One region of the Streptomyces sp. NBC_00846 genome, then DNA from elsewhere that is predicted to be linked to it. Evidence: riboswitches for the same ligand, from Rfam matches in the RefSeq annotation. Region 1 holds a riboswitch; each other region holds the start of a gene.
The links. Region 1 has a riboswitch for cyclic di-AMP ahead of OG936_RS34580 (transglycosylase SLT domain-containing protein). Riboswitches for the same ligand answer to the same signal wherever they lie in the genome.
Positions count from the first base shown of each region.

Region 2: linked by a shared signal. The riboswitch ahead of OG936_RS03115 (C40 family peptidase) and the one ahead of OG936_RS34580 (transglycosylase SLT domain-containing protein) in region 1 are both predicted to bind cyclic di-AMP.
Region 3: linked by a shared signal. The riboswitch ahead of OG936_RS31735 (peptidoglycan DD-metalloendopeptidase family protein) and the one ahead of OG936_RS34580 (transglycosylase SLT domain-containing protein) in region 1 are both predicted to bind cyclic di-AMP.
Region 4: linked by a shared signal. The riboswitch ahead of OG936_RS21535 (NlpC/P60 family protein) and the one ahead of OG936_RS34580 (transglycosylase SLT domain-containing protein) in region 1 are both predicted to bind cyclic di-AMP.

Region 1 is NZ_CP108846.1:7,519,020-7,521,212, forward strand. It holds partial or broken gene OG936_RS34575 (ATP-binding cassette domain-containing protein) at 1-710, opposite strand, end outside; cyclic di-AMP (ydaO/yuaA leader) riboswitch at 1,009-1,171, shown strand; gene OG936_RS34580 (transglycosylase SLT domain-containing protein) at 1,176-1,940, shown strand; gene OG936_RS34585 (hypothetical protein) at 2,074-2,193, opposite strand, start outside.
Region 2 is NZ_CP108846.1:676,838-679,030, reverse strand. It holds gene OG936_RS03120 (ATP-binding protein) at 111-542, shown strand; gene OG936_RS03115 (C40 family peptidase) at 750-1,223, opposite strand; cyclic di-AMP (ydaO/yuaA leader) riboswitch at 1,227-1,410, opposite strand; gene OG936_RS03110 (hypothetical protein) at 1,798-2,106, opposite strand; gene OG936_RS03105 (ATP-dependent Clp protease proteolytic subunit) at 2,114-2,193, opposite strand, start outside.
Region 3 is NZ_CP108846.1:6,918,881-6,921,073, reverse strand. It holds gene OG936_RS31735 (peptidoglycan DD-metalloendopeptidase family protein) at 1-760, opposite strand, end outside; cyclic di-AMP (ydaO/yuaA leader) riboswitch at 766-920, opposite strand; gene OG936_RS31730 (alpha-galactosidase) at 1,214-2,193, opposite strand, start outside.
Region 4 is NZ_CP108846.1:4,640,885-4,643,077, reverse strand. It holds gene pcrA (DNA helicase PcrA) at 1-801, opposite strand, end outside; cyclic di-AMP (ydaO/yuaA leader) riboswitch at 1,082-1,248, shown strand; gene OG936_RS21535 (NlpC/P60 family protein) at 1,247-2,193, shown strand, end outside.

The DNA of each region.
Region 1 (2,193 bases):
ATGCCCAGGGCTTCGTCCACCCGCAGCGTCGTGTCGAGGGTGATGTTCTGAGGAAGGTGGGCGAGGCTGCCGCCGACGGTCACCGAGCCCTGGGCGGGGCGCAGCAGGCCGGCCAGCAGGCGCAGCAGTGTGGACTTGCCCGCGCCGTTGTTGCCGACGAGGCCGGTGCGGCCCCTGCCGATGCTGAGCGAGAGCCCGTCGAAGACGGTCGTGCCATCCGGCCACTGGAAGGACAGGGCGGAGCAGGTGAGGGAGGCACTGGGGGTGGTGGGTGTCGCCATGGTGATCCTCGCAGTCGTGAGCGCGGTGAAGGGGGCTTCGTATGCGAGCACCACGCAGCGACCGAAACAGGAACAGGCGCGGCGGTCCGAAAGATCGAGGGACGGCTCATGCACCCGAGGTCGCATCCACGCGGGGTCACGGGCAGGACAACACACTGCTACTGCGTGACGGGCGTACGACCGGAGTCGTACGGCGCGATGATCGCGAACCTCAGATGCGCAACGTCCACCTCTATCGGAGACAACAGGACAGCTCGAAACCTTAGCGATCAGGCGGGCGGAAGGCAACGCCTCGATGCCGTGCGGGGGAGTGGCGCGAGGGGTCGGGGGCCGGTCCTGCCGGGTGTGGCCGGCCCGACGGTGGTGCACCGGAGCGAGAACAGGCGAAGAGTCAGCCAAATGTCCCATATGTGCTCTTTCGTTAGACATGGGCTCTTGGGTAACAAAGGGGCATTTGGGGGGAGTTGCGATCTCTCGACGCTGTCCGGTATGCCCGTTTCTGAAGCTGCGTGGTGTGAGTCACTTTCAGGCCTCGCGATGTCGTGGAGCGTCACCCGCTTCCCTTCTGTGCAAGGAAATTTGGCATGGCGATGTGAGGTGGCTTACTTCCCCTTCCGTGATTCGATCTTGCAAATGAATTGTGATCAAAAAATAGGGGCTTGTTCCCTTCGGTATTTCTCGCCTACGGTCACCGTCAATCCGGACGGAACGCCGAATCCTGCCGCCGTCCGAGAATCCGACCAACCCACTCACGTACGGCAGGAGCGGGGGACCCAGGTAAGCCGCCGAACCGGTATCCGGTATGGCTCGGGGTGAAGTCGCAATTGCATGCGGCCAGGCATCTCCAGCCTGAACCCGACAGCTCACCTCGTAGGCGACGGAGAGGAATTCGCCATGCCCACAACGGGTGAGTATCGTCGTCGCAAGCCCACTTCGCGGACCCGCGGTTTCATTGCCGCGACCACGGGCGGAGCCGCCCTCGTGCTGCCGCTGGTCTGCGCCGGATTCGCTTCGGCCGCGCCGGCCCAGGCTGCCACCACAAAGGCCACGGCACCGGCCGCCGTAGCCAAGGGAATCTCCGCCCAGAAGGCCGCGCCCACCATCTATTCCGTGATCGCGGGTGACACCCTTTCCAAGATCGCGAAGGGGCATTCCGTAAGCGGTGGTTGGCAGAAGCTGTACGCGGACAATCGAGAGACCATCGGTTCCGACCCCACGCTGATTCACCCGGGCATGAAGCTGACCCTCGGCGCCAAGGCCGTGGCCGGCACGTCCACCGGCGTATCGGCCGTGAACACCGTCGCGGTGTCGACCACTGCCGCCGCCCCCGCCAAGTACACCAATGACCTGGACGGCTGGATCAAGGAGTCGCTGGCCGTCATGGCCCAGCGCGGCATACCCGGCAGCTACGACGGCATCCACCGCAACATCATGCGCGAGTCCTCCGGCAACCCCCGGGCCATCAACAACTGGGACTCGAACGCCGCCAAGGGAACGCCGTCCAAGGGGCTCCTGCAGATCATCGACCCGACGTTCCGCGCCTACCACGTGCCCGGCACGTCGATGGACAGCTACGACCCGGTCGCCAACATCACCGCAGCGTGCAATTACGCGGCCGACAGGTACGGCTCGATCGACAACGTGTTCGGCGCCTACTGACGCACAACGGCTCCTGGCGGCGGTTCAGGGCCGACGGGTTCACGGGTTCACGGAGGGCCGAGCAGGCCTCTCGTGAAGGACCGTACCCGCCGGTCAGGGACCGCCGTTCGGCCGCTTCCAGGGGCAGAGGTACCTACTCCAGCCTGCTGGGCGGTGGCCTGGGAACCTTGGCCGCCGCTCCTTCACGGACGGACTTCACCACCGCGTCGTGGAGACGACGGCTGTCGTCCTCGGAGCAGCACGGCACGGGGCT
Region 2 (2,193 bases), 6.8 Mb from region 1:
GCATATCTTGATGGATCGTCGCCGGAGGGGGCAGCATCAAAGGCAATCTGGCGCGAAGCACAACCGGGACCGAGCGCGAGTCGGTCCGGGTGGGAAAGGGACGGCTCGCCATGGCAGACCATCAAGAAGCCAGTGTCACTCTGCCGAGCGAGCCGGTCTCGGTCGCGGCGGCCCGGAGATATGTGGACCGGGTGCTCACCGAATGGGGACTGGCCACCGACACGGAGTTCGCCGACGGCATCCGGCTCATCGTCTCGGAGCTCGCGACCAACGCCGTCCAGCACACCTTCGGACAGTCGCCCACTTTCACCGTGGACCTGAGACTGGAACGGGAGGAACAGCTGCAGCTGGGAGTGACGGACAGCCACCCGCGTCGGCCCCGGCGGCTGCCCGCCACCGTTCAGCAGGACAACGGACGCGGCATGGTGATCATCCGCTCCCTGGCCAAGGAGTGCGGAGGCCGGCTCACCGTCACCCCCACCGCCGACGGCGGCAAGAGGGTCTGGATCGCGCTCCCATGGAGCATCCCCGTACAGAACTGAGCGGCCACCCGATCCGCCCCGTTACCCGGACAGGCCGACGGCGGACGGGACGGATGGGCTGGTGGCTGCGCCGCCCGCGTGCCGCCCGCGCCGTAGAGGGCGGAGGTGGCGCGACGCTCACCGCGTGGGGGCTGGTCCTGGCGTCCGGCCCCCTGCTGCACGGAAGTCCTCAGCCGCACCGGGCTTGTCAGCGGCGCTGAGACCGCGTCAGCGGACCCGGCCGTAATAGACGTGTCTCGTCCAGATCCTCTCCAGCCGGACCACCGCACCGCTCCTCGGCGAGTGCCAGATCTTGCCGTGACCGGCGTAGATCCCCACGTGGTAGACGCTGTGACCGTAGTGGAAGAAGACCAGATCGCCGCGTTGCCTGTGTGAGGCCGGGATGTGGCGGGTCTTGTTGTACTGCTGCTGGGCCGTGCGGGGGAGCTTCTTGCCGGCCTTCTTGAACGAATAGGCCGTCAGTCCCGAGCAGTCGAAGAGGTTGGGGCCGGTGGCCCCCCACCTGTACGGCGATCCCTTCTTGGACGCGGCGACCTTGAGTGCCTTCATGGAGAGAGTCGCCGCCTGGGCCTCCGTCGCGGCGCCCGGGACGAGCATGGTGCCGCCGACGGCGGCCAGAGTCAGAACCGAGGCCGTACCGGCCCGGGCGAGCAGAGACGGGACATGAACCTGCGCAGTCATGCGCAACCCTTCGTCAGCCGCCTGTGAAGGATGACCTGTCGGGTTCGGGCTGGCGAAGTTGCCCGGCCGCGCTCGGCGGCTTCACCCCGAGGGCCGACCGGTGATCCGGTCGACCCGTTGTGCTCGGGTCCTCCACTCCTGCCGATCCACTTCTGTCGACCAGACATCCGGACGGCGGCAGGACTCGGCGTCCGCCCGGACCGCCCCGTCGCTGTGGCGGGGGCTTGTCGTCCCACGGATCTTGACTCACCGACTGCCGGATTTCCGAGAATAAGCGACGAATTGTGAGGCTCCTCACGGCTGACCCGTTCGGGTGGAGCCGACGATTCCGGGAACGCCGACGTTCATGCGGACCGGTCCCGTACCAGGGGCGGAATCATGGATTCCGCTCGTTGGCCACCGGGAGCGCGCAAGTGGAGAAATATCTCGCGAGAAGGACTTTCTACGCCGAAAGAGCTAGGAATTTCGATGTGACCACCGGGCGTGTCGCGAAGGGGAGTTGGGTGCCTCCGGCCGGGGGCGGGTTGCGGGGGAGCCCGGCTGGTCCCGGCCGGCCTGGCGGAAAATCGGTTGATCAACTCGTCGGATCGGGGGGTACGGTGACGCGTCCGGCCCGCCGTTCCCCGTCCAGCACCCGTAGCGCCCGGGCCAGGGTGGCGGCGTGGATCCGTGCTTCGCCGCGCTCGTGCATCAACGTGAGGGCGTCCCGCAGCGCGGCCGCCCGTGAGGCCAGTGCCTGTGCGGCCCGCAGTGCGGAGTAGGTGTCGTCGCCGCGGGCCGGGTTGATCCGGCCCAGTTGGTCGAGGACTTCGAGATAGCGGTCGATGAACTCGCCCTCGGCGCGTGTCAGTGCGGGCAGTGGTGGCAACTCCGTTGCTCGCATCGGGCGTTCACCGCGCGCCGTGCGGCGGGAGCGACGACTTCCGGTTCTCCATGACGTGGTCCACCAGGCCGTATGCCTTGGCGCCGG
Region 3 (2,193 bases), 600 kb from region 1:
CGTACTGCGAGTAGCGGCCGTCGGCGTGCTTGATGACGACCTGGTTGCCGTACGCGCCACCCCAGCCGGCGGCGACGACGGTGCCGGAGGTGATGGACTTCACGCTGGTGCCGGTGAAGACGGGGAAGTCGATCCCGGTGTGGCTGCCGCTGGACCAGTTGGAGCCGGAGGCGCGGTAGCCGGTGGTGTGGTTGCCGGGGACCGGATGAGCGTAGCCGGAGCTATTGCTCTGAGCGGCCGGGGCGGAGGTCTTGGACTCCGCCACGGTCGACACCTTGGCCGGGGCGGACTTGGCCGGGGCGGACTTCTTCGCGATCGAGGGAATCTCGGGGGCCTTCGACGGGAGGGCCGCGCCCGTACCGGCGCCGGCGGGCGCGGAGTCACCCGAGGCCTTGCCGCCGAGGGTCAGCTTCACGCCCGGGAGGATCAGGCTGGGGTCGTCGCCGACGACCTCGCGGTTGTCCTGGTACAGCTTCTGCCAGCCACCCTCGATCTTGTGCTCGGCGGCGATCTTCGACAGCCAGTCGCCGGAGACGACGGAGTACGTCGTGGTGGCGGCCTGCTTCTGCGCGACCGGCTTGGCCGGAGCGGCGTGCGTGGTGGCGGCGGAGACCGACTGCGGGGCGGCGGCCGGGGCCGCGTTGGCACCGGTGGCGCCGAGCAGCGGCAGCGCGATGACGGCGCCACCGGCGCCTGCGGCGGCGACGCCACGGGCGATGGTGCGGGTCTTCGTACGACGGTTCTTACCCGATATGGGCATGAAGTGCTTCCTCTCCGGCGCCTACGAGGTGAGCTGTCGGGTTCGGGCTGGAGATGCCCGGCCGCGCTGAGCGCGACTTCACCCCGAGCCGGCCGGATTTCTCCGATCGGCGGCCTACCTGGTTCCCCCGCTCCTGCCACACGATGAGTGGATGCGAATTCCGGGCGGCGGCAGGATTAGGCGGTCCGTCCGGATTGACGGCGACCGTAAGCGAGTCGGGACGGCGAGAACAAGCCACGGGTTCCGTACCGGAATCCCCGCCAGGAATTCAGTACGGAATTCCCGTCACACTCCGTGGATTAAGGATCTTGGCTTTCCGCGCCGCGCACGGAATGCCCGACCGCCCCGCCGGTACGCACCGTCACGGATATGATCCCGCTCACGAACGGGCGACCATCTGCCTTACATAAGGGGCAAGTTATTCCAAATCGCACCATTCCGGACTTGTCACGCTCATCGTTCGCGTCGGAGCCTCAGCACCCCTGCGTCGAGGTCCCCCCGAAGCCCGGTGTGCAGCCCCTGATGAAGCAGTACCGAACCGTGGTGCACCGCCCCCGTATCCAGGCAGGCGTACGTCGCCGCGGGGTCGAGTCCGCGCAGCCGCAGGGCCGGGGGCCGCTCCCCGTACCGCTGCGCCTCCAGCCACATCAGGACCACGGCCTCGTCCCCGTGGACGTACTGGACCGCGCTGAGCCCGCCGCGCGGGGCGCGCAGCCGGTACAGCGAGCCCTGCTGCACCACCGGCCGGATCTCCTTGTAGAGATCCACCCAGGTCCGCGCCTCGGCCAGTTCCTCCTCGCTCCACTCGGTGAGGTCACCACCGACCCCGAGCACACCGGCCATCGCGCTCACGAATCGGAAGCGCAGTGAGCTGACCCTGCCGTTGAGCTGGACGTTGGGGCTGTCGGTGACCCAGGCGGCCATCACCCGGGCCGGATGGATCTGGCCGAAGCCCTCCTGGATGGCGAGGCGGTCGAGCGGGTCGGTGGTGTCCGAGGTCCACACCTGATCCGTACGGGACAGAATCCCCAGATCGATCCGGCCGCCGCCGCCCGAGCAGGACTCGAAGGCGACCGAGGGGTGCGCGGCCCGGAGCCGGTCGATCAGCGCGTACAGGGCGTCGACATGCTCGGTCCAGAGCTTCTGCGGATACTCCTCGCCCGGCCAGCCCGCGTCGGTGAAGGAGCGGTTGAAGTCCCATTTCACATAGTCGATGCGCGCACTGGAGAGCAGTGCGTCCAGCTGTTCCCAGAGATATTCCCGCACATCGGCGCGGGCCAGATTGAGCACCAGTTGATTACGGAACTCGGTCCGTGTCCGCCCGGGGAAGTGCTGTACCCAGTCGGGGTGCGCACGATAGAGATCACTGTCGGCATTGACCATTTCCGGCTCGACCCAGATACCGAATTGCATGCCGAGACCGTGCACTTCGT
Region 4 (2,193 bases), 2.9 Mb from region 1:
GACGTCGGGGAACGCCTGGAGCAGGTGGACCGTCGTCATGATGATGTCATCGAAGTCCAGCGCGTTGGCCTCGCGCAGCCGGGACTGGTACATCGCGTAGGCCTGCGCGAGGGTCTTCTCGAACCCGTCGGCGGCCTGACCGGCGAAGGTCTCCTCGTCGATCAGCTCGTTCTTCAGGTTGGAGACCTTGGCCGTGAACGACTTCGGCGGGAAGCGCTTCGGGTCGAGGTCGAGATCGCGGCAGACCAGGGCCATCAGCCGCTTGGAGTCGGCGGCGTCGTAGATCGAGAACGATGACGTGAAGCCGAGCTTCTTCGACTCGCGGCGCAGGATGCGTACGCACGCGCTGTGGAAGGTCATGACCCACATGGCGTTGGCGCGCGGTCCGACGAGCTGCTCGACGCGCTCCTTCATCTCGCCCGCGGCCTTGTTGGTGAAGGTGATCGCCAGGATCTGGCCGGGGTGCACCCCGCGCTCGGCGAGGAGGTGGGCGATCCGGTGGGTCAGCACCCGCGTCTTGCCGGAGCCCGCCCCGGCGACGATGAGCAGCGGGGAGCCCGCATGGACCACGGCGGCGCGCTGCTCGGTGTTCAGCCCGTCGAGGAGCGCCGCGGGGTCGATGACGGGGCGGTGCGCGCCGTCGCGGTAGTACGCCTCCCTGGGCGGCGGGGGCCCGTCGAATACGCCCGCGAAGAGGTCCTCCGGCACCGCTTCGGGTGCGGAGTCCTCGGGGGGCGGCGGGGGCTCTTCCTCCGAGTGCTGGAGGCCGGCCAGGAAGCTGTCGTCAAAGAGGCTGCTCATCGCTTGTCGAGTCTAGGCCGCCGCACCGACACACGACGGCCGCATGCCGAACCGGACCCGGACCGCAGGACCGGCCCCACCCCCTGCCGGGCACGCAAAGAGAGCGGACACCCACTCGCGGTGAGGAATTCCGGGCCCCCTGTCCGCGCCCGCCGCCCCACTTCGCCGAGGTCACGAAGATGTATCGGGCATATCGAACATCAACCTTCACAGCAGCACCACGGGTTGGCTAGCGTGCTCGTCCGGGCGGCCCGTACCCCCAGAGGCGAACCACGCCGAGCGGGCGCCCACGCCGAATCCGGGCTGCCCTCAAGGGAGTTCGGAACCGGGGACCCACACGCATGTACCGGGGTGAATCGGTCCTTGTCCCCCACGCGGACCGTAGGGCAGCCTTCCGTTCCGCCCGAACCCGACAGCTAACCCGGTAGGCGGTCCACGGAAGGAGATGCCGGCCTTGGCATCGCATCGCAAGCCGCGCACCCGGGTGCGCACCACCACACCGGCCGTCGGGCTCACGACGGCGGCACTGGCGTCCGTGACCCTGCTCTCCACGCAGAGCGCGATGGCCGCCCCCGCTCCGAAAGCCGGCATCGAGGACGTCCAGAAGCAGGTCGACGACCTCTACCGGCAGGCGGGCACCGCGACCCAGCAGTACAACCAGGCGAAGGAGGCCGCCACCGCCCAGCGCACCAAGGTCGACGCCCTGCTGAACGATGTCGCCAAGCGCGCCGACCAGCTCAACGAGGCCCGCAGGACGCTCGGCACGTACGCGGCCGCGCAGTACCGCAGCGGCACCATCGCACCGAGCGCCACCTTCTTCCTGGCCGACGACCCGCAGTCGTATTTCGACCAGAACCAGCTGATGAACCGGATGACCAGCCGGCAGCAGAAGGCGATCACGGACTTCCGTACGCAGCAGACCAGGGCGGCGAAGAAGCGTGCCGAGGCGGTGCAGAGCCTGGAGACGCTGACCACGACGCAGACCACGCTGCGCACCAGCAAGCAGGACGTCCAGAAGAAGCTGGGCGAGGCGCGCGCGTTGCTGTCGAAGCTGACCGCCGAGGAGAAGGCGCGGCTCGCGGAGCTGGAGCGGAAGAAGGAGGCGGAGGCCCGGCGCAAGGCGGAAGAACTGGCCAAGCAGCAGGCCGCCGCCAAGGCGGAGGCGGACCGCAAGGCCGCGGAGGCCGCGAAGGCCGCGGATTCCGGCAGCGGTACGGGCACGGGCAGCGGTACGGGCACGGGCACCGGTACGGGCACGGGCAGCGGTACGGGCACGGGCACCGGTACGGACAGCAGCGCCACCACCAAGGCGGAGAAGGTCCTCGCCTTCGCCCGCGCCCAGATCGGCAAGCCGTACGTCTGGGGCGCGACGGGCCCGTCCTCGTACGACTG